3 regions of the Blautia sp. HCP3S3_C12 genome follow, and region 1 is predicted to be linked to each of the others. Evidence: predicted binding sites of a transcription regulator. Region 1 holds the regulator's gene; each other region holds the start of a gene.
What was found. Region 1 encodes Rex, which represses fermentation and respiration genes when NADH is low (regulators of the CRP and FNR family bind a similar motif). Its sites were predicted from a motif close to ATTGTTAANTANTTAACAAT; they were not measured.

Region 1 (8,357 bases):
GTTCCCTTGTTTCCCCAGGGAATTCTGGAGGGCAGCATTGACAGATCCTCTTTCTCCAGATAAGCCATAGAGGGATCTCTGTCCGGATTTGCATAAATCCCTATATCTGCAACGATCAGCTCTCCTGCATACATTCTTCCCGGATAAAAGCACAGCCCCCTTTTACAAAAAGCAAAGGTTACTGTAAGATCTGCCCGAAATCCGATTCCCATTTCCCGTCCTGTATCTCCGTTGATGCCGGAAGGAATATCCACAGCCACCCGGAAAGCCCCGGACTGGTTCAGCATGTGGATGATTTCTGCATATCTGCCCTCTACAGGTCTGGACAGACCAACCCCCAAAAGGGCATCTACTATAATAGTATATTCATCCGGCTGCAGGTTATGCTCCAAAGGTACCTGATAATATTTGGCAATCTGCAGCTGCTGCCTGGCCTGGTCTGTCAGCTTCTCCTCCTGACCGGCCAGATAAATCCCGACTTTGATCCCCTTTAGATGGAGAAGTCTGGCAATGGCCATCCCGTCACCGCCATTATTGCCATTTCCGCACACCACCAGTACACGATCCTTGTTACCCAGATATTTTTCCATAGCCTCCACTGTTTTCAGTGCAGCTCTTTCCATAAGTACCATACCCGGAACCCCGGCAGATTCTATTGTGTTCCGGTCCAGCCCTTTCATTTCACCGGCTGTTACCACAGGTTTCATTCAGCCACCTCCTGTCATTGGAAACAGTATACACCTATTTTTTCAAAAAGAAAAGCTATGATCTAACGACCACAGCCATTCAAATCGTCACCGTCCCCTCTGCTGCCGGCAACTACATATGTACTATTATTACTGGTTCTCATGTTCCTTACGATATTCACTCAGATTATAGGAAAGGGTCATCAGGCTCTCTGACAGATGTACATTTTCTACCATAACATCCTCCGGTGCATCCAGATCAATATGTGCAAAGTTCCAGATTGCCTTGATCCCGTTTTCTATGAGAATCTTCGCCATTTCCTTGGCCTTTGCCTTAGGTAAGGTCAGAATCGCAATCTCCACATTATTCTCTTTGAGAAAAAGGGGAAGGTCACTAAGCATCTGTATCTCAATTCCCCTTACTGCAATGCCCTCCAGCACAGGGTTTACATCAAAAATACCAACCAGCCGAAAACCGCGCTTCTCAAAATCTACATAATTTGCCAAAGCCTGTCCCAGATTACCGGCACCCAGGATAATCATCGGGTGCACTGTGTCAAGTCCCAGAATCTTACCGATTTCAGTATATAAATAACGTACATTATATCCATACCCCTGCTGTCCGAATCCACCGAAATTATTCAGGTCCTGACGGATCTGTGAAGCAGTCACGTGCATTTTCTTGCTGAGATCGTTGGACGAGATCCGTTCTACATTCTCCTCCATCAGTTCTCCCAGATAACGGTAATATCGAGGCAAACGTTTGATCACCGCTTTTGAAATTTCCTTAGGTTCCACAAATATTCCCTCCTTATATATCCTAGGTCAATTATAACCAAATGTTATTTTATTGTCAAATTAAATTTGTACTTTATTTACAAATTTTTATCATTAAATTTAGACTATCTGATAGAATGTGCAAAATTTCATCCAAATCATAAATTAAAATACTTTTTTTCTTTCAAAAACAGTCCGGTTCAGTTATAATAAATTCTGTATGCGTACATTTCAGCAGTCAAAGCGGATATTCGCAGGCTGCTGCAATAATATAAATTTCGGAGGAATTTGTATGATCCTATCATGTCAGAATATCTGCAAATCCTTTGGCGAGAAGGTAATCCTTCAGGATGCCAGCTTCCATATAGAGGACAGGGAAAAGGCAGCCCTGATCGGCAACAACGGTGCAGGCAAAACCACCCTGCTGCGTATTATCATCCACGAACTGTCCCCGGATTCCGGAAATGTTATTCTTGCCAAAGATAAAACCATCGGTTACCTGGCCCAGTACCAGGATATCCATGGACACCACACCATCTATGAGGAGCTGATCTCTACTAAGCAGCACATCATTGATATGGAAAACCGTCTCCGCTCCATGGAGCATGAAATGAAAACTGCTGCCGGGGAAGCCCTGGACAGCCTGATGAACACCTATACCAGACTGAGCCATCAGTTTGAGCTTGAGAATGGTTATGCATATAAAAGTGAGATCATGGGTGTATTAAAGGGGCTTGGCTTTACAGAGGAGGACTTCGAAAAACAGATTGAAACTCTTTCCGGCGGTCAGAAAACCCGGGTTGCCCTGGGAAAGCTTCTGCTCTCCAATCCTGACATTCTTCTGCTGGATGAGCCCACCAACCACCTGGATATGGAAAGCATTTCCTGGCTGGAAACCTATCTGCTGAATTATCCGGGAGCTGTTTTTATTGTCTCCCATGACCGTTATTTCCTGGATAAGGTTGTCACTAAGGTAGTAGAGATTGAAGCCGGCAATATGCGAATGTACAGCGGCAATTACTCTGCCTACGCTCTGAAAAAAGCCCAGCTCAGGGATGCCCAGTATAAAGCTTACTTAAATCAACAGCGGGATATTAAGCACCAGGAGGCGGTCATTGCCAAGCTGAGATCTTTTAACCGTGAGAAATCTATCAAACGTGCCGAAAGCCGTGAAAAAATGCTGGATAAGGTGCAGCGGATCGAAAAGCCTCTGGAGATTCAGAATCAGATGCGGATTTCCCTGGAGCCCAGATACATCAGCGGAAATGATGTACTCACTGTGGAGGATTTATCCAAAGCTTTTCCCGGACAGACTTTGTTTTCTAATATTTCCTTTGACATTAAACGTGGGGAACGGGTGGCTCTCATCGGCAATAACGGTACCGGCAAAACTACCATTCTGAAAATCCTTAACGGTCTGGTAGACGCTGACAGCGGACGCTTTGCTCTCGGCTCCAAGGTACAGATTGGATATTATGATCAGGAGCACCATGTACTCCACATGGAAAAAACTATTTTCCAGGAAATTTCAGACACTTATCCAACGCTTACAGAGACAGAAATCCGAAATATGCTGGCAGCCTTTCTCTTCACAGGGGATGACGTATTTAAGCTGATCTCCGCCCTCTCCGGTGGCGAGAGAGGCCGTGTATCCCTGGCAAAGCTTATGCTGTCAGAGGCCAACTTCCTGATCCTGGATGAGCCTACCAACCATCTGGACATTGCCTCCAAGGAAATCCTGGAGGAGGCTTTAAACAGCTATACCGGTACTGTACTCTATGTCTCCCATGACCGATATTTTATCAATCAGACAGCCACCAGGATTCTGGATCTGACCAATCAGGCCATTGTAAACTACATTGGTGACTATGATTATTATCTGGAAAAGCGGGAAGAGCTTACAGAAAAATATGCTCCGGCAGCAGCCCAGGCTGAAACAGAGGTCAAACAAGCCTCAGACAATAAGCTTTCCTGGCAGCAGCAGAAGGAAGAGCAGGCGCGGCAGAGAAAGCGTGAAAATGAATTAAAGAAGGTGGAAGCCCGGATTGAAGAACTGGAAACCAGAGATAAGGAAATCGATGAAACCATGGTTCTCCCGGAGATATGCACCAATGTGGCAGAATGCGCCAGATTAAGCAAAGAAAAGACAGCCATCACAGAAGAACTGGAGGGCTTATATGAAAAATGGGAAGAGCTTGCATAATGCAGGCCCTTCCCTTTTTATTTTTATCAGATTACCTCTTACATCAGGGATGTAAGCTTTTCACGGATTGCTTTAATAAACTGCTCACTGTTTAATACTTCTACATCCTTTAAGGTTGTGATCAGAGCCAGATCCTTGGTCATTCTGCCATCCTCGATGGTTCCCAGAGTAGCTTTTTCCAGCTTATCTGCAAATTCCATCAGTTCTTGATTGCCGTCCAGCTCTCCTCTCTTTCTGAGAGCACCTGTCCATGCAAAAATAGTAGCAACGGAATTGGTGGAAGTCTCTTCCCCTTTCAGGTGACGATAATAATGTCTCTGTACAGTTCCGTGTGCAGCCTCATATTCATAATATCCGTCCGGAGATACCAGCACAGAAGTCATCATTGCCAGAGAACCAAAAGCAGAGGAAACCATATCACTCATAACATCTCCGTCATAGTTCTTGCAGGCCCAGATAAATCCCCCTTCTGCCTTCATAACACGGGCAACGATATCATCAATCAGGCTGTAGAAATATTCAATTCCGGCAGCCTCAAATTTCTCTTTGAACTCCTGCTCATAAACCTCTGCAAAAATCTCCTTGAAGCGTCCGTCATAAATCTTGGAGATCGTATCCTTGCCTCCAAACCACAGGCTCTGCTTTGTATCCAGTGCATAATTAAAGCAGCACTTTGCAAAGCTTGTGATGGATGCATCCAGGTTATGCATTCCCTGAAGGACACCTGCATCCTCATAATGATGGATCAGTTCCTTTTTCTCCTCACCGTTCTCACCCTTAAACAGCAGATAGGCATCTCCCGGTCCGTCAATATACATTTCTGTATTCTTATATACATCTCCATAAGCGTGACGGGCAATGGTAATGGGTTTCTTCCAGTTTTTTACGCATGGCTCAATCCCTTTCACTACAATAGGGGCACGGAACACGGTTCCGTCCAGAATGGCACGGATGGTACCGTTAGGACTTTTGTACATTTTTTTCAGTGTGTACTCTTCCATTCTGGCTTTATTGGGAGTGATGGTCGCACATTTTACAGCAACGCCATATTTCTTTGTAGCTTCTGCTGCATCTACAGTTACCTGATCATCTGTTTCATTTCTGTATTCCAGGCCAAGATCATAGTACTCTGTGTTCAGATCAACAAAAGGAAGAAGAAGCTCATCCTTGATCATCTTCCAGAGGATTCGGGTCATCTCGTCTCCGTCCATCTCCACAAGCGGTGTCTGCATCTGAATTTTTTTCATAAAGATCCTCCTCTTTGTACGGGTTTATCCCTTTAGCATTTTACAGTAACTGTTCAGCGCTACTACACTGAAGCATTACATTTTACGTATCATTTTAACGGAAATAGATTCGTTCGTCAATGCCTGTTTCATATCCAGTTCTCCTGAGCCCTGCAGATTCCGAGGCAGACCCAGGTCTCTGGCCGATTCCTTCAGGCATCTTTTGATTTCCACATTGGTAAGGGTAGGATATTTTTGCAGAAGAAGGGCTGCAGCGCCGCTGACTAAGGGTGTGGACATAGAGGTCCCGCTTTTTACCCCATAGGCAAAATCCGTTCCCGGAGCACAGGACAGAACGCGATTACCCGGAGCTACCAGATCCGGCTTACAGATGCACTCTGAAGTAGGTCCCCGCCCGGAAATAGCCGTTCTGCCTGTAAGCAGGTCGCTTGACCCCACAGTGATAATCTTACGGCTGCTGCCCGGAGCCGTAACACTTCCTGAACGGGGACCCTGATTTCCTGCTGCAGCCACTACTACCAGCCCTGCATCCCACAGTCTTTCCACCCCTTCGATCAGCTGTCTGTGATCCTGTTTTTCCCTGCAGGTTGTCCCTATGGAAATATTTACTACCTGAATCCCGTAAGCATCTTTATTTTTCAGAATCCAGTCAAAGGCCCGCAGTACATCCCTCTTTTTTCCATTTCCATATCTGTCAAGTATCTTCAGGGCAACCAGATTGCACTCCGGGGCGATTCCCCTGATTCTTCCTCCTGAAGCGCTCCCGTCGCCGCCGATAATGCCGCTTACATGGGTTCCATGGGAATTGTCATCATAAGGTAACATATGCTTTCCCACAAAATCCTGAAACCCGATAATCCGGTCTCTGAAATCTATATGAGGATAAATGCCGGTATCCAGCACACACACGCAGACATTTTTTCCGGTATAGCCTGTATCACCTAATTGATCTATGTCAAAATTTTCCATATAAAAATCCTCCGAAAAAGCAGAAGATGTCGCTTACTCTACTTTATTCGGAGGATTTTTAAATGAAACTTCATATGTGCTTTGAACACATATTTCTGCCGATTTTTCATAAAATGTATAAATCCCGGATGATAGGCCAATACTTAAAAAGTGATGTATCTCACAACAATCCGTCAAACATGTCATCCAAGGGGAGGAATATTCTATGATCTTACTGTTGATACTTATCTTTCTGCTGTTTCAACTCTTTATCCTGCTCTGCTGTGTAGCAGCCGGAAACGACGCTGCTTCCCAGGAAATCTCCGACCAGGAACAGCTGGAATTCATCCGTGAATGGAAGAAAAAGCACCCGCTGCGGTAGTCATCCTATCTGGCCACATCTGCCTCAGATAACCGGAAGCCTTCCCGTACCTTCTTCATCAGCACCTTAGCCTTATCCACTGTGTTCTGATCCGGAATCATAACATATGCCTTAGAGCTCATGGAATAAGGCTTCTGGGTATCCCCTGTACCATCTACGCTATAAGACAATACCTGCCAGCTTCCACCCTCATCCAACTGTTTGCGGACCAGAGAGGCCATCACATCATAAGGAACATTGGTCTCAAAAGCACCATCCAGACTGTCCAGAACAGAAAGGTAATTTTTCAGGAACGCAGGCTGGGTTGCCTTATCGACTACACCCTGGATCACAGCCATCTGATTGCGTCCTCGCTGACGGTCTCCCTCTTTAAAAGCATAACGTTCTCTGGCAAAGACAAGAGCCTGTTCACCGTTCAGGTGGTTTTCACCTTTATTAAAGTGATAGCCCGTAGTATTACCAGAATCAAAATCATAATCAGAATTAACGTTAACTCCGCCAAGGGCATCAATAATCTGCTCAAATCCTGCAAAATTCAATCTGAAATAGTAATTGATATCGATATCATAAAGCATATCCAAGGTATCCATACATACATTTACACCATAGATGCCTGCATGGGTCAGCTTATCCGGCACACCGTTGGAAATAGACAAGGGCACAAAATAATCTCTGGGTGTGGAAATCATAAGAATCTGCTTTGTAGTAGCATTAAGGGTAAGGATAATATTCACATCACTGCGACTGGAGGCAGTCATTCCGCCTCTGGTATCAATACCGCTGACAAAAATAGTATATACCTCATCTGTAACCGCATCATCCTTTGCAGAAGTATCTGAAGAGGTCTGTTCCTGATCAGCAGAGGATGTCTGCTGGGCTGCAGGTGTATTTCTCTCAACCACTGTAGCAACCTTCAGGGAAGCGATTTCTCTGATCTGGGATGGAAAAGATCCATACTGATCCATTTCTGCGATCACATCCAGGTAAGCCTTATTCAGCAGAATGGCACCGCAGATTCCATTGTTCAAAGCATCTGCCAGTTCTCCCAGGCCTGCATATTCGCTGGTCTGTACATCAGTTCCCAGTTCATTATACACCTGCTTCAGAGCTGCATCTGTGTTGGTACGGTCCAGCTCTCCCAGAATACCAAAGGTATAACCGGATGCATCGGCCAGTTTCTGGGCTTTATCATCCTGCTTTACATACACATTGATCTCTGTATACTCCTGATTTACTCCGGTAATACTATCCAGCGTAGATACTGTCTTGTATATATACAGACTGGCCAGACCCAACACTACTGTAATCAAAAGAGCCAGCACTACACCGATACAAAAAGGCACCGTCTTTCGTATTTTTCTCACCAGAAAATATACGATCACCAGAAGCAAAAGAAGCCCGGCAGCTATTATGCCGATATATTTCATGGAAATAAGCTTCGTATAAAGGAGCAGCACCAAAAAAGCGCACTCAATAACAAATAAGATCAGGGAAATGACAATTCCGGGAATCCGATCCTGTTTTTTTGATTTAACCTTCATCTTATATCCTCTCTACGACTGAAAGCTGCCTGTCTTTACAGGCAGCCCAATCACTTTCTAAGCTATTCTACAACCACCGTCAACTCAGCACTGTTGGACGTATTGCCGGCTGTGTCAACCACATAATAGGTACAGGTATAGGTACCTGCTACTGCAGTATTCACCTGTCCTGTGATCTGGATCCTCTTCCACAGTTCAGAGGTCTCATCTGTATCATCCTGGATATCCTTCACATAAGAAAGCAGATTCACAGAGCTTCCCACAGAAGTAGTCACATAATAGTCTGTAAGATAAATTTTCGGGCTGGTGGATGGCATGGCATCCGCCTTTGCCTCCTGCTCCTGTTCTGCCAAGACAGCAGGGTCATCTGAGGCAGGGGTTAATTCAGGGGTTGGAGTCAAAGACAGATCTGTACTGCCAGACTCAGAATCACCTGTCTCCACATCCTCCACCGGAACCTGGGTAGGCTCTGCATCTGTTTCCGTCTCAGCATCAGACTTCGTTCCTCTCTTCACTACCCCACTGTCCCGCATTTCCTCGGGATCAGCATCTAAATTTCTCTTAAACTTAGTA
Region 2 (8,357 bases), on a different contig from region 1:
TTTGCAGAGATCAAAGTAGGACCAAACAAAGGACAGAAAGCTCCTCTGGAACTGGCAGAGATGCTCCATTCAACCAGCCGTCTGATCAACGAAAAAATTGACCTTACAAAAATTGATTACGATGTAGACGTACTTGTCATCGGCGGCGGCGGAGCTGGTTCTTCCTGTGCCATTGAAGCTCACAACGCAGGTGCGGACGTTATGATCGTTACAAAGCTTCGTATCGGTGATGCCAACACCATGATGGCAGAGGGCGGTATCCAGGCAGCAGACAAAGAGAACGATTCTCCTGTACAGCACTATCTGGACTGTTTCGGCGGCGGACACTTCGCAGCAAAACCGGAACTGGTAAAGAGACTGGTAATGGAAGCTCCGGATGCCATCAAATGGCTCAACGACCTTGGCGTTGAATTTGATAAAGCAGAAGACGGAACCATGGTCACAACACACGGCGGCGGTACTTCCAGAAAAAGAATGCATGCTGCAAAAGACTATTCCGGATCAGAGATCATGCGTACCATCAGAGACGAAGTTCTGAACCTTGGTATTCCGGTCGTTGAATTTACTTCAGCCGTTGAACTTCTCAAAGATGAAAAAGGACAGGTTGCAGGTGCAGTTCTTCTCAACATGGAAACAGGAGACTATTCCGTTGCAAGAGCAAAAACTGTTGTAATTGCAACAGGCGGTGCAGGAAGAATGCATTATCAGGGATTCCCGACATCCAACCATTACGGCGCAACTGCAGACGGACTTGTACTTGGATACAGAGCCGGTGCTTCCCTTCTTTATCAGGATTCTATCCAGTATCATCCAACAGGAGCAATCTATCCGTCTCAGATCATGGGCGCTCTGGTAACAGAGAAAGTTCGTTCCGTTGGCGCACAGCTTGTCAATGCAAACGGTGAAGCTTACATCCACCCGCTTGAAACCCGTGACGTAAATGCTTCCGGTGTTATCCGTGAATGCGAAGAAGGCCGCGGTGTAGAAGTTCCTGGCGGACTCAAAGGTGTATGGCTTGATACTCCGATGATCGAGATCCTCGGCGGCGAAGGAACCATCGAAAAGAGAATCCCGGCTATGTTCCGTATGTACATGAACTACGGCATTGACATGAGAAAAGTTCCGATCGTTATTTATCCGACACTTCACTACCAGAACGGTGGTCTTGAGATTGACGGAGACGGATTCACAAAAGAAATCCCGAACCTCTTAGTTGCAGGAGAAGCAGCAGGCGGAATCCACGGAAGAAACCGACTGATGGGTAACTCTCTTCTGGACGTTATCGTATTCGGAAGAAATGCCGGTAAAAAAGCCGCTGCAAAATGCAAAAATGTAGAACTTGGCGAAATGAACCTCGATCATATCTACAAGTATGCAGACGAACTGGAGAAAGCAGATGTACATACTGATAAAGTATCTCCATTACTGCTTCCAAAATACGCCCGTCACGAACAGCGCTGACAGAAATATTCCGGTATCGATGATAGGGAATTGTCGGTACCGGGAGGCTTTGATATAATGAAAAAGGGACGTGCTGCCGGATGGCGGCATATCCATAAATAAAGAAGGGAGCTTACCAGAATGCGTGAAGTAGAAGTAAGCAGACTTACAGATGTCATCGAAAAACTCTGTATCGAAGCAAATGAACATCTTCCGGAAGACGTAAAATGTGCGATCAAAACATGCCGTGCATGCGAAGACGGAGAGATCGCCAAGGGAATCCTTAACAACATTATCGAGAATTTTGACATTGCAGATAACGAGAATGTGCCGATCTGCCAGGATACAGGAATGGCATGCGTATTCCTTGAAATCGGACAGGATGTACATTTTGTTGGCGGAGATCTCACCGATGCGATCAATGAAGGCGTACGCCGCGGATATGACAAAGGATATTTAAGAAAATCTGTAGTAAAAGATCCGGTACGCCGTGGAAACACAGGCGACAACACACCGGCTATGATCTATACAGAGATCGTTCCTGGCGACAAAGTTAAGATCACAGTAGGCCCGAAAGGCTTCGGAAGCGAGAACATGAGCCAGATCCGTATGTTCAAACCATCCGCAGGATTACAGGGAATCAAGGATTTCATCCTTGAAGTAGTAGAGACAGCAGGCCCCAACCCATGTCCTCCAATGGTAGTCGGTGTCGGTATCGGCGGAACATTTGACAAATGTGCACTTCTTGCAAAGAAAGCACTGATGAGACCGCTGGATACTCAGAACCCGGATCCATTCTATGCAGACCTTGAGAAAGAAATGCTTGAGAAAGTAAACAAACTTGGAATCGGACCGCAGGGATTTGGCGGAAAGACAACCGCCATCGGCCTGAATATCGAAACAATGCCGACTCATATTGCAGGTATGCCATGTGCAGTCAATATCAACTGTCATGTAACCCGTCATAAATCGGAGGTGATCTAAGATGGAAAGAAAGAAAATTACACTTCCACTTACCAGAGAGCTGGCAAGAACTCTCCATGCAGGTGATCAGGTATTATTAACAGGTACTATTTATACATCCCGTGATGCAGGTCATAAGAGAATGTGCGAAGCTCTTGCAAAAGGTGAGAAAATCCCGTTTGACCCTACAGATGCAACTATCTATTATGTAGGACCGACTCCGGCCAAACCAGGCGCAGTCATCGGTTCTGCAGGCCCTACAACCAGCGGACGTATGGATGCCTATGCACCGACAATGATGTCTGTCGGAGCAAGAGGAATGATCGGAAAAGGTGCCCGCCTTCCGGAAGTAGTAGAAGCCATGAAGAAATATGACGGTGTATACTTCGGAGCGATCGGCGGTGCAGGTGCACTCCTTGCAAAATGTATCAAGAAAGCAGAACTGATCGCATACGAAGATCTGGGAGCAGAAGCACTTCGTAAATTATATGTAGAGGATATGCCGCTTGTAGTCATCATCGACTGTGAAGGCAACAACCTTTATGAAGAAGGAAAAGCAGAATATCTCAAAGAACACGGAGATAAATAATTCTGCAGATACATAAAAAAATAACTTCCATATGCTGTAGCGATATACAGTGTATGGAAGTTCCTTTATATAACGAAAATAAACCGGATCAGAGAGCATCTGTGTTTTATCTGTTCCGGTGAATATTGGATTATATATATTGTATCCAATATATAAAAATCATATAAGCGATAATATGAATTATATCTTTTACATTTGACCTATAAACGTATAACATAAATAAACGGTAAAAGAATAAATGCAGCTATCTATACAGATGATAACAGCAAATAAACTTAAACGGGGAAAATCATGAAAGATCATAATCAACACGAGATACAAATGTCAGAAGCCTTTTTAAACAGTGCATTCCTGGCACTGTCGGGAGGGTTTCAGGATGCCTACACCTATAATGCAAGAAACGAAGTATTCTGTAATGCACAGACAGGAAACGTCGTTCTTATGAGCCAGCATTTCATGGCAGGAGAGCTGATGGCAGGACTGAGTTATTTCTTTCCAATCGTCTTTTTTGCATTTGGTGTATGGGTAGCAGAAAAAGTTCAGGCGAATTTCAAATATGCAAGAAAACTGCACTGGAGGCAGAGCATCCTGCTGGCAGAGATCCTGATCCTGTTTTCAGTAGGATTTATACCAACAGAATACAATATGCTGGCAAATGCCATGGCATCCTTTGCCTGTGCAATGCAGGTACAGTCTTTCCGCAAGGTAAACGGCTATTCCTATGCAAGCACCATGTGTATCGGAAACCTGCGCAGCGGTACTGCAGCTTTATCCGGATATTTCCGTGAGAAAAAGCCAAAACAACTGGAACAGGCAATGTACTACTTTGGAATCATCTTCATGTTTGCAGTAGGTGCAGGTATTGGCGGAAACTTATCCATTCACTTCGGAATCCGGATGATCTGGGTTTCCTGTGGATTCCTTACAATCAGTTTTCTGTTGATGTTCGTAGAAAAGTATAAACATTTTCATGAGGAACATGGACATAAAGAGCCACATCATTCCTGATTAATATTACAAAAAATAAAATGATAAATAAGAAAGCTGCCCGTAAAAAATATCAGTTTACGGACAGCTTTCTTATGTTTCATATTAGTTTAATTCAATCTCTTCCAGTTCTTTGGACGGAAGTTTCTCTGTAGAAGAAGCCAGATAACCTTTCAATGCTTTGGCAGCTTTTGCATACGGTGCATTGGTTCCGGCACCTCCCATACATCCACCAGGACATGCCATACCTTCTATCATACATCCGTTTAACTTACCAACCTTTGCCAGAGTCAGCATCTTCTTACATTCTGCCAGACTCTCCGCATGTTCGATATGTACCGGTATATCCGGATAATATTCCTTTAAGCATGCTTCGATTGCACCAGCAACACCGCCTGCAACTGCATATCCACGGCCTGCAGCAGTAGCATCATGCAGACTGGATGACGGTTCCATAGCAGCCGGATCAATTCCTTTCGCATCAAACAGTCCCCATAATTCCTCAAAAGTGATGACAAAATCAACATCACTTCGTACAGAATTACGCATAGCTTCCAGTTTCTTGGCTGCACATGGTCCGATAAATACAACATGTGCATTCGGATGTTCTTTCTTAATACTTCTTGCAGTAGCGACCATAGGAGTCAGCTCCTGGGAGATATTATCGATCATGGTCGGGAACTGCTTCTTTGCAAGCATGGACCAGGAAGGACAGCAGGAAGTGAGAAGAAATGGAAGATTACCTGTAGCAACCTCCTTTGCATAATGATGAGCTTCGCTGATGGCACCGATATCAGCACCAAGTGCAACCTCATATACTTTGGTAAATCCAAGTGCTGACAGTGCTGCATGGAATTTGCCCGGAGTTACCGCATCTCCAAACTGGCTGATATAGGCAGGTGCGATCTCTGCAATGATCTCAGTTCCTTCACGAAGTGCATGAGCCAGCTGGAAAATCTGGGACTTGTCAGAAATAGCTCCAAACGGACAGCTTACCATGCACATACCGCAGGAAACACATTTCTTATTATCAATCTGTGCACGGCCAAGTTCATCACTTCCAATTGCCTTTACACCACAAGCTCGTTCACACGGACGTTCTTTATGAGAAATAGCATCATATGGACAGACAGATTTGCATTTTCCGCATTTCACGCATTTTGTCTGATCAATATGAGATTTGCCGTTTACCATAGAGATTGCACCCTTTGGACAAGCCTGCATACATGGATGAGCCACACATCCTCTGCACATATTGCTTACCTCATACATATTAGGAGGACAGGCAGAACAGGCAGATGGGATAACCTGCATAAGCGGCGGTTCATAATATTTCTCATCAATATTGGAAGCTTCCACTCCATCAGTCAGATGAACTGCTTTATTCTCTGGACGAAGAGAAAGACCCATGGCCAGTCTTACACGCTCACTGGCAACTGCACGTTCACGGTAGATACTCTCACGGTACTGGGCCCGTTCCTGTACGATATTATACGGGATAGATTCAATATCATGGATCAGAGTATCATCAGTAGATTCAAAACCAAGTTTTGCCACTTCGGTGAAGATCTTTCGGCGAATCTGTTTTACTGGGGTATCAAGAGTTCTCATATTCTTTTGTTATCTCCTATAAATTTATTTCCGCGCTCTTTTAACGATAAAAATATATCAAAAAAGGAAGAAAATGTCATGTTTTTTATTTAACACACTTGTTAAAGGAATTGCGCATTTTTTACATGTAATTCAATGCAAAAATGAATTATATGTGAAAAACATCAAATAAATTCAGAAAAATGCAAATATGGTGTTGTGAAAAATGCATGTATAATGTATAATACAGACAGCACATATGTAAAAAGTGACTAAAGCAAAAATGCGGAGAGGTAAAAAACTAATTTTAAGGAGGGAACCGAATGTTAGACCAGTCTTATTACAAAAAAACGGATGAGATTATCGAACACTACGGACGAAAAGCGGCATCACTGATCCCGATCATGCAGGATATTCAGGCTGAATACCGCTATCTGCCGGGTGAACTGCTCACTTATGTGGCAAAAGAAATCGGAGTAAAAGAGGCGAAAGCCTACAGCGTAGCCACATTCTATGAGAACTTTTCCTTTGAGCCGAAAGGAAAATATGTCATTAAAGTCTGTGATGGTACAGCCTGCCATGTAAGAAAATCCATGCCTGTAAAAGAGGCGTTAATGAAAGAACTGGGATTAAGTCATAAGAAACATACCACAGATGATATGCTTTTTACAGTAGAGACCGTATCTTGTCTTGGTGCATGCGGACTTGCACCGACACTGACTGTAAATGATGAAGTACATCCTAAAATGACACCTGAGAAAGCAGTTGAACTTTTGAACGAATTGAGAGGTGAGTGCGTATGAGTATTAAGAGCAGGGACGACCTGTTAAACAAACAGGCAGAGGTAAATGAACAGATCAAATCCTACACCTGTCGCGTTCTTGTCTGTTCAGGGACAGGATGTATCGCATCCGGTGCCCAGAAGATTTATGATGAGATGGCAACACTCTGTGAAAGAATTGACGGTGTAACCGTTGAGATGCAGAAAGACGTGCCTCATGTAGGCGTAGTCAAAACAGGATGCCAGGGCTTATGCGAACTTGGACCTCTGATGAGAATCGAACCGTACGATTATCAGTATGTACATGTACAGCCGGAAGACTGTAAAGAAATTGTAGAGAAAACTATTCTGGAAGGAAAACCGGTAGAGAGACTGTTCTATAAGGATCATGACACTGTCTGTCCACATCCGGATGACATTCCGTTCCTGAATCAGCAGACACGTATCGTTCTGGAAAACTGTGGTAAGATCGATGCAGAATCCATTGATGAATATATCGCAGTGGGCGGCTATCAGGCCCTTGCAAAAGTACTGGGAGGAATGACTTCTCAGGAAGTCATTGACGAAGTGACGAAATCCGGTCTTCGTGGCCGTGGCGGTGCAGGCTTCCCGGCAGGTAAGAAATGGTCCCAGGTTGCCCGTCAGGCAGAAAAAACCCGTTATGTAGTATGTAATGGTGATGAAGGTGACCCTGGTGCATTTATGGATGGTTCCGTAATGGAAGGCGATCCATATAAGATGATTGAAGGTATGACCATCGCAGCTTACGCAGTAGGTGCAGAAGACGGTTATATTTATGTTCGTGCTGAATATCCTCTTTCTGTAAAGAGACTGAAAATGGCGATTGAACAGGCGGAAAAATACGGCCTGTTAGGTGATAATATTTTAAATTCCGGCGTAAACTTCCATTTACATATCAACAGAGGTGCCGGTGCTTTCGTATGTGGTGAAGGTTCTGCTCTTACCGCATCTATTGAAGGAAACAGAGGTATGCCTCGTGTAAAACCACCTCGTACTGTAGAGAAAGGTCTGTGGGGTAAACCTACAGTTCTTAATAACGTAGAAACTTATGCCAATGTACCGAAAATCATTCTTGAAGGAGCTGACTGGTTCCGTACCATCGGTACAGAGGGAAGCCCTGGAACAAAGACATTCTCACTGACTGGTTCTATCGAGAATACAGGTCTGATTGAAGTACCTATGGGAACCACGCTCCGTCACATTATCTATGATATCGGCGGCGGCTTAAAGAGTGGTGCTGCATTTAAGGGTGTTCAGATCGGTGGTCCGTCCGGCGGATGTCTGATCCTTGACCAGTTAGATGCACCCCTTGACTTTGATTCTGTTAAGAAATTAGACGCGATCATGGGATCCGGTGGTCTGGTAGTTATGGATGAGAATACCTGTATGGTTGAGGTAGCCAGATTCTTTATGAACTTTACACAACGGGAGAGCTGCGGTAAATGTGTACCATGCCGTGAGGGAACCAAACGTATGCTGGAGATCTTGGAGAGAATCGTAGATGGCAAGGGTGAGATGTCCGATCTGGATGAGCTGGAAGAACTGGCAAATATGGTTCAGAATATGGCTCTCTGTGGTCTTGGCAAGAGTGCGCCTCTTCCTGTTATCAGTACCCTGAAACGCTTCCGTGATGAATATGAGGAACATATCCGTGACAAAAAATGCCGTGCAAAGGTATGTACAGCGCTTCGTCAGTTCCATATTAACCCTGAATTCTGTATCGGCTGCGGCAAATGCGCGAAAAACTGTCCGGCAGGTGCTATTTCAGGTAAGATCAAACATCCATACCACATCAATAACGATGTCTGTATCAAGTGCGGTGCATGTAAAGACAACTGTAATTTTGATGCGGTATACGTGGAAGCATAGAAGGGAGGATATACTATGGGCCATATGATAATTGACGGTAGAAAGGTAGAATTTACCGATGAAAAAAATGTCCTGTCTGTCATCCGCAAGGCAGGAATCAATATTCCGACACTGTGC
Region 3 (8,357 bases), on a different contig from region 1:
GGTGATTCATGTGGGCAAGGACAACTATGCATCGAAGATCACCAGTGAAGCCAAGGAATTTAAACGCCATAATTCAGAACTTCGTAATTCTCTGAATGCGATTCTGAAGGTAATCAGTATTATTATTGTTCCCTTGGGTGCATTACTGTTTTATAAGCAATATTATATTGTTGGGGACAGCCTGAAGGATTCAGTGGTCAATATGGTAGCGGCAGTTTTGGGTATGATACCGGAAGGACTGGTGCTTCTTACCAGTGTGGCTCTGACTTTGGGATCTCTGGTGCTGGCAACAAAAAAAACACTGGTTCAGGAGCTTTATTGTATTGAGACTCTGGCCAGGGTAGATACTTTGTGTCTGGACAAAACAGGAACCATCACAGAAGGTACCATGTGCGTGGACAGTGTGAAATTATATAAAACAGAAGAGAATTCTGAGAGGATTTCAGAAGAGACGGAAGCTGCAGAAAATACAGAAAATACAGAACAGATTTCCGAAGAAGATCAGGCAGCATTGAAAAATGTGGATTATGTTATGGGAAATCTGATGAATGTATTAACAGACCAGAATGCTACAGCGGATGCTCTGCGTCAGCGCTTTCCTGTCAGAAAGGATATGAAGCCGGTACATGCTATTCCGTTTTCATCGGACAGGAAATACAGTGGTGCTGTTTTTGAAGGACAGGGAACTTATCTGATGGGTGCTGTCCAGTTCCTGTTTCCGGAGGGAAATGAACAGCTTACAGCAGCCTGTGCCGGCTATGCCCAGTCTGGAATGCGTGTACTTGTGCTGGCTCACAGCGAACAACAGGCACAGGAAATGAAGCTTCCGGAGGGACTGCAGCCTATAGCTTTCATTCTTATTACAGATGTGATCAGACAGGAAGCGCCGGATACTCTTGCCTTTTTTGACAGCCAGGGTGTGGATCTGAAAGTGATCTCCGGTGATGATCCGGTTACGGTAGCTGCAATTGCAAAGAGAGCAGGCCTTAAGAATGGGGATCGTTATATTGATGCAACAACGATCACTACTCCGGAGGAAATGCAGAAGGCTGTGGCTGAGTACAGTGTCTTTGGACGTGTTACTCCTCAACAGAAAAAGCAGATGGTACAGGCACTACAATCCCAGAAGCATACAGTTGCCATGACCGGTGATGGTGTAAATGATGTTCTGGCATTGAAGGAAGCAGACTGCAGTATTGCCATGGCAGCAGGAAGTGATGCAGCCAAGAATATTGCCAATGTGGTACTGTTGGATTCCAATTTTGCGGCCATGCCTCATATTGTAAATCAGGGACGCAGGGTAGTAAATAATATCCGAAGTGCAGCGTCCATGTTTCTGATCAAGACAATGTTCTCTGTAATGCTTGCACTGATTACTATCTTTTTTGGAAGTGCATATCCATTTGAACCTATACAGATGTCGCTGATCAGTGCCTGTGCAGTGGGAATTCCTACCTTTTTGCTGACGCAGGAGAATAATTACAATAAGATTGATCATACCTTCCTGAGACATGTATTTATGAATGCATTTCCTGCTGCAGTTACGATTACAGGGTGTGTATTTACCATTATGCTGGTCTGCCAGAATGTTTATCATTCAACTGTAATGCTTAATACAGCATGTGTGCTGGTAACCGGATGGAATTATATGTCTGCTCTGCGTACGGTATATTCTCCGCTGAATACCTATAGAAAGACGATTATATATGGAATGCAGTTTATATTTTTCGGAAGTGCAGTCATCCTGCAGAATCTTCTGACCCTTGGATCCTTGGAATTTGGAATGATCATTCTTGTATTTCTGCTGATGACATTTTCTCCTATCGTCATTGATGCGCTCACTGAATGGATCAGAAAAATTTATGCAAAGTCTCTGGATAAGGAAGATGCAGAAAAAGGCTTTTTTGCCAGATTCCTTGACAGAGTACAAAAATAAATTACAGAGGAAGAAATTCAGGACTACGGTTTTTGAAAATTGTATAATAACGGAATCCGCAGTCGTTTAATACGTTTGCGGCTTTGACAAATTCCCAGGCGATTTTATCCGGGGTGTGGGCATCGGCACCAACAGTGATGATTTCACCGCCTAGCTCTCTGTATCGGCGAATGACGTCGATGCAGGGATTTGGCTCTCCCAGACCATAATGGTATCCGCCGGCATTCAGTTCAATTCCTTTATTCATGGAGACAAGCTTCTTCAGGATTTCATCCAGGATATCCTTGTATCGCCCATAGGAATATTCATGGTTTTTATTAGGACCGTATCTGACAACATAGTCAAGGTGTCCATAGACATCAAAACCATCGTAAGCAGACAGATTCTCCAGGATAGATTCAAAATATTCCATATAACATCGGAATTCTTTGCGGCCTTCAAAAAAATCAGGATAATAAGGGTCATACCCATGGACTACATGGGAGGATCCGATCACAAAGTCAAAGGGCGTATCCTTTGTCAGCTTGCGGAAATATTTTTCAAGCTGGGGCTGGAGCCCAAGCTCAATGCCGAAACGAAGCTGTATTTTATCCTTATAGATTTCCTGCAGCCGGAGCAGCTCTTTCCTATAGGAAAATAGATCCAGAGAAAAATCAAGAGATTCCGGGGTGGAAGGATAATCGGGATCCAGATGTTCCGTAAAAGTGACACCCTTCAGCCCAAGAGAAAGGGCTTTCAGAACCATGTTTTCCATTGGAGTGTCAGAATCTGCAGAAAAAGAAGAATGCATATGACAGTCCCATAATATACCTTTTTTCATGCTGTACCTCCTGTTAAACAGTAGAGAAAATCTACCATAGTATATTAAAATATTATTCAGTATAACATAGGTTATGGGAATTTTTACTTATTTTTAATTGTTTTTTATAAAATCCCCTTGAATTTTTGTTTGGAATTATGTACAATACAATATAGGTTGATGATTCTTTAACAAACAAAAGAATTATTATGATTAACCACTTAATTCATAGGAGGAATTTTATCATGGCAGTAAAAGTTGCAATCAATGGTTTTGGACGTATTGGACGTCTTGCATTCCGTCAGATGTTTGGAGCAGAAGGATTTGAAATCGTAGCAATCAACGACTTAACATCTCCTAAAATGCTTGCTCACTTATTAAAATATGACTCAACACAGGGAAGATATGCTCTTGCAGACACAGTTCAGGCTGGAGAAGATTCCATCACAGTTGACGGAAAAGAAATCAAAATTTATGCAAAGGCTAACGCTGCTGAACTTCCATGGGGAGAAATCGGCGTAGACGTAGTTCTTGAGTGTACAGGATTCTACACATCCAAAGACAAAGCTCAGGCTCATATCGATGCAGGTGCTAAACATGTTATCATTTCCGCTCCGGCTGGAAACGACCTTAAGACAATCGTTTACAATGTAAACCATGAAACTCTTACAAAAGAAGACCACATCATTTCCGCAGCTTCTTGTACAACAAACTGCTTAGCTCCAATGGCTAAAGCATTAAATGACCTTGCTGCAATCAAATCTGGTATCATGTGCACAATCCACGCTTACACAGGCGATCAGATGACACTTGATGGACCACAGAGAAAAGGTGACTTAAGAAGATCTCGTGCAGCTGCAGTTAATATCGTTCCTAACAGCACAGGTGCTGCTAAAGCTATCGGTCTTGTTATCCCAGAACTGAACGGCAAATTAATCGGATCTGCTCAGCGTGTTCCTACCCCAACAGGTTCTACAACAATCTTAACAGCAGTTGTTGAAGGTAATGTAACAAAAGAACAGATCAACGCAGCTATGAAAGCAGCTTCTAACGAATCCTTCGGATACAACGAAGATGAAATCGTATCCAGCGATATCGTTGGTATGAGATTTGGTTCTCTGTTCGATGCTACTCAGACAATGGTTCTTCCACTTGAGAATGGCACAACAGAAGTACAGGTAGTTTCCTGGTATGACAATGAGAACTCTTATACAAGCCAGATGGTTCGTACAATCAAACATTTTGGTAAATTACTGAACGCTTAATTTTCAGTAAGTGTAAAGGAATAGACTCCAACGAAGGGTCCGGTCTGATTAGGACCGGACCTTTTTCGCGTTGTAACAGTTAAAGAATATTATTAAGGAGGCACCACAAATGCTGAATAAAAAATCTGTTGATGATATCAACGTAAAAGGTAAAAAAGTTCTTGTAAGATGTGACTTCAATGTTCCACTTCAGGATGGTAAGATTACAGATGAGAACCGTCTGGTTGCAGCTCTTCCTACAATCAAGAAACTGATCGCTGACGGTGGAAAGATCATTCTTTGCTCTCACCTTGGAAAACCGAAGGGAGAACCAAAACCGGAATTATCTCTTGCACCGGTTGCTAAACGTCTTTCCGAATTATTAGGACAGGAAGTTAAATTTGCAGCAGACCCGGAAGTAGTAGGACCAAACGCAAAAGCAGCAGTAGCTGAAATGAAAGACGGAGACGTTATCTTGCTTGAGAATACACGTTACCGTGCAGAAGAAACAAAGAACGGAGACGAATTCAGCAAAGAACTCGCTTCTCTTTGTGATGTATTTGTAAATGATGCATTTGGTACAGCACACAGAGCACACTGCTCTAACGTTGGTGTAACTAAATATGTTGATACAGCAGTTGTTGGTTACTTAATGCAGAAAGAAATCGATTTCCTTGGAAACGCAGTAAACAATCCTGAGAGACCATTCGTTGCTATCCTTGGTGGAGCTAAGGTTTCCAGCAAGATCTCTGTAATCAATAACCTTCTTGATAAAGTAGATACTCTTATTATTGGTGGTGGTATGTCTTATACATTCTCCAAAGCTATGGGCGGACATATCGGTTTGTCTCTCTGTGAGGATGACTATCTTCAGTATGCATTAGACATGATGAAGAAAGCAGAAGAAAAAGGCGTAAAACTTCTTCTTCCTGTAGATAACAGAATTGGTGACAGCTTCTCCAATGACTGCAATATTCAGGTTGTAAAACGTGGCGAGATTCCGGACGGATGGGAAGGAATGGATATCGGACCGGAAACAGAGAAGCTTTTTGCTGATGCTGTAAAAGATGCTAAGACAGTTGTATGGAACGGACCGATGGGTTGCTTCGAAATGCCGAATTTTGCTCATGGTACAGAAGCTGTTGCCAAAGCACTTGCTGATACAGATGCTACAACTATCATCGGTGGTGGTGATTCTGCAGCAGCCGTTAATATCCTTGGCTATGGCGATAAGATGACACACATCTCCACAGGTGGCGGTGCATCTCTTGAATTCCTGGAAGGAAAAGAACTTCCTGGTGTTGCAGCAGCAAATGATAAATAAACATTGAACGTTTAATTAAGGAGATAAATTATCATGGCAAGAAAGAAAATTATCGCTGGTAACTGGAAAATGAACATGACACCAAGCGAGGCAGTTAAATTAGTAGAAACATTAAAACCATTAGTAGCTAACGAAGAAGTTGATGTAGTATTCTGCGTACCTGCAATCGATATTATCCCGGTTGTAGAAGCTGCTAAAGGAACAAACATCCAGGTTGGTGCTGAGAATATGTACTTTGAAGAGAAAGGTGCATATACAGGAGAAATCTCTCCGAACATGTTGGTAGATGCTGGTGTAAAATATGTTGTTCTCGGACATTCCGAAAGAAGAGAATACTTCGGAGAAACAAACGAAGATGTTAACAAGAAAATCCTCAAAGCTTTTGAACACGGAATCACACCTATCATGTGCTGCGGCGAAACTCTTACTCAGAGAGAGCAGGGCGTGACAATGGACTTCATCCGTCAGCAGGTTAAAGTTGGATTCCAGGGTGTTACAGCAGATCAGGCTAAGACAGCAGTTATCGCTTATGAGCCAATCTGGGCAATCGGAACAGGCAAAACAGCTACAACTGAGCAGGCTCAGGAAGTTTGCGGTGAAATCCGTAAATGCATCGCTGAGATCTATGATGATGCTACAGCAGCAGCTATCCGTATCCAGTACGGCGGTTCTGTAAACTCCAAGACAGCAGCAGATCTGTTTGCTCAGGCAGACATTGATGGCGGTCTTGTTGGTGGTGCTTCTCTGAAAGAAGAATTCGGTCAGATCGTAAATTATAAATAAATAGCTAGATTTAGCTAATGTGTCCAAACGAGAAATAATATACTGATACATTTTTGAGATAAAAAATGACAGAAAAAGGCTTCCGGTTATTATGCCGGAAGCCTTAAGTTTTATCATTAGTATTTTGGAAAGTGTATCTGCAGTTCTGTAATATTCAGATTTCTGAAAATTTTATCCTTTGTACTGGTGAGTTGCTGTCATTTGTAATTTGAACTGTTTATCCTTTGCGCTGTTGATATTTCGTTGCTGTTCACATGCTATTATCCCGCGAGGTGTTTTGGCATGAATATGCCAAAATCCCGAGACATACAAGCCAAAATTCCATTGCCGTAGGCAATTTGAAATGAATTTTGGCAACGTTACTGAGAACGGAGTGAACAGTAACGATATTTCTCTTTGGTATGTACAAAGTATAACATATTTTTCTACATTGGTCTACGGATTACAACATAATTCTTCCAAAAACATTTCGACAAAAATATACAATATTCGACTTTGATGCCTGGAAAACATCTGGAAAATAGCGAGAATGTGGATTGCGAATATTTGAAGGACTTGCTATAATGATGCAGAGATTATAGGCGAATATCCGCTTGGGTCCGCCTTATTGCAAATAGGAAAGGTTGTTATAAATGGAAGAAAAGAGAGAAAAACCACAGTTACCTGAGAAATGTAAGGTATGGAAAAAATGCGGCGGCTGTCAGTTTCAGGGAGTCCCCTATACAGAGCAGATCAAAATCAAACAGAAAAATATGAATAAGCTTTTGAAGAAATATGGCAATGTGAAACCGATTATTGGAATGGAGAACCCCTTTTATTACAGAAATAAAGTACATGCTGTATTTGACAGAGATAAAAAAGGAAACATCATCTGCGGAACCTATGAGGCAGGAACACACAGAGTGGTTCCTGTTGAGGAGTGCATGATTGAAGATAAAACCAGCCAGGAAATTATCCGGGCGATCAGAGATATGTTGAAATCTTTCAGAATCAAAACCTACGATGAGGATACAGGATATGGGTTGCTTCGCCATGTACTGGTCAGGAGAGGGTTTTCAACAGATGAAATTATGGTGGTTCTGGTTGTGGCCTCTCCGATTTTTCCATCCAAGAATAATTTTGTAAAGGCTCTGCGTAAGAAGTTCCCACAGATATCTACAGTAGTTCTGAATGTAAATGATAAAAAAACCAGTATGGTTCTGGGGGAACGTGATATCGTGCTCTATGGAAAAGGTTTTATCAGAGACAGACTTTGCGGCTGTACTTTCCGCATTTCACCCCAATCCTTTTATCAGGTAAATCCTGTGCAGACAGAACTACTCTATAAAACAGCTATTGAATATGCTGGTCTGGGCAGGAAAGAACGGGTCATCGATGCTTATTGCGGAATTGGAACTATTGGTCTGGTGGCAGCAGGAAAAGCCAGGGAAGTGATTGGCATAGAGCTGAATAAAAATGCTGTTCGGGATGCAATCGTAAATGCCAGGGAAAACAAAATTACAAACGCCAGATTCTATCAGGGAGATGCAGGAGAATTTATGGAAGGAATGGTGTCAGAGGGGGAAAGGGCAGATGTGGTATTTATGGATCCGCCCCGTACCGGCAGCACGGAAAAGTTCCTGACATCTATGGTAAAACTGGGACCTTCCAGGATCGTTTATATTTCCTGCGGACCTGATACTTTGGCCAGGGATCTGGAATTTCTCACAAAGCATGGATATGTGACTCGGAAAATACAGCCGGTAGACATGTTCAGCTTCACAGAACATTGTGAAGTCGTTTGCCTTCTTACAAAGCAATTTACAGAAAGGACAAGTACTATAGCAATCCTCTAAAATAATGCATTATTTACGAGGATTGCTATAGATAGAAAAGATGAGAATACAAAAAGCAACTTCAGTAGATTTGAAAAAAGTATTGGATGTTTATAATAATGCCAGAGAATTTATGAGAACTCATAATAATGGAGATCAGTGGGGAGAATCCTACCCACCTCGGGAACTGGTAGAAAGAACGCTGGATAAAACCTATTTATGCATGGAAGGAGACCAGCTGGCCTGCGTTTTTTATTATGCAGTTGAGAACGAGGAATGCTATAGCAACATTGAGGGGAAATGGCTGAATGAAAGTCCTTATGCAGTGGTTCACAGAATTGCTTCCACAGGAATTGCAAAGGGGGCAGCAGCCTTTTGCCTGAACTGGGCATACCAACAGTTTCCGAATGTGAGGATAGATACTTATAAGGATAATTATCCTATGCAGAGACTTTTG

Region 2: ACTNDS_RS12325 (4Fe-4S dicluster domain-containing protein) is a predicted target of Rex. The motif match lies at 5,633-5,652, and genes of this name have one in related genera.
Region 3: gap (type I glyceraldehyde-3-phosphate dehydrogenase) is a predicted target of Rex. The motif match lies at 2,912-2,931, and genes of this name have one in related genera.

Annotation. Positions count from the first base shown of each region.
Region 1 is NZ_JBQHWC010000006.1:97,538-105,894, forward strand. It holds gene ACTNDS_RS07565 (NAD(P)H-hydrate dehydratase) at 1-707, opposite strand, end outside; gene ACTNDS_RS07570 (redox-sensing transcriptional repressor Rex) at 837-1,484, opposite strand; gene abc-f (ribosomal protection-like ABC-F family protein) at 1,756-3,666, shown strand; gene ACTNDS_RS07580 (NADP-dependent isocitrate dehydrogenase) at 3,705-4,913, opposite strand; gene ACTNDS_RS07585 (S8 family peptidase) at 4,989-5,882, opposite strand; gene ACTNDS_RS07590 (hypothetical protein) at 6,088-6,243, shown strand; gene ACTNDS_RS07595 (LCP family protein) at 6,249-7,784, opposite strand; gene ACTNDS_RS07600 (immunoglobulin-like domain-containing protein) at 7,847-8,357, opposite strand, start outside.
Region 2 is NZ_JBQHWC010000016.1:21,198-29,554, reverse strand. It holds gene ACTNDS_RS12345 (FAD-dependent oxidoreductase) at 1-1,461, shown strand, start outside; gene ACTNDS_RS12340 (fumarate hydratase) at 1,582-2,424, shown strand; gene ACTNDS_RS12335 (Fe-S-containing hydro-lyase) at 2,426-2,992, shown strand; gene ACTNDS_RS12330 (YoaK family protein) at 3,314-4,000, shown strand; gene ACTNDS_RS12325 (4Fe-4S dicluster domain-containing protein) at 4,085-5,590, opposite strand; gene ACTNDS_RS12320 (complex I 24 kDa subunit family protein) at 5,893-6,372, shown strand; gene ACTNDS_RS12315 (NADH-ubiquinone oxidoreductase-F iron-sulfur binding region domain-containing protein) at 6,369-8,240, shown strand; gene ACTNDS_RS12310 ([FeFe] hydrogenase, group A) at 8,256-8,357, shown strand, end outside.
Region 3 is NZ_JBQHWC010000001.1:370,059-378,415, forward strand. It holds gene ACTNDS_RS01910 (cation-translocating P-type ATPase) at 1-1,936, shown strand, start outside; gene ACTNDS_RS01915 (histidinol-phosphatase HisJ family protein) at 1,938-2,756, opposite strand; gene gap (type I glyceraldehyde-3-phosphate dehydrogenase) at 2,981-4,000, shown strand; gene ACTNDS_RS01925 (phosphoglycerate kinase) at 4,110-5,303, shown strand; gene tpiA (triose-phosphate isomerase) at 5,337-6,086, shown strand; gene rlmD (23S rRNA (uracil(1939)-C(5))-methyltransferase RlmD) at 6,719-7,921, shown strand; gene ACTNDS_RS01940 (GNAT family N-acetyltransferase) at 7,962-8,357, shown strand, end outside.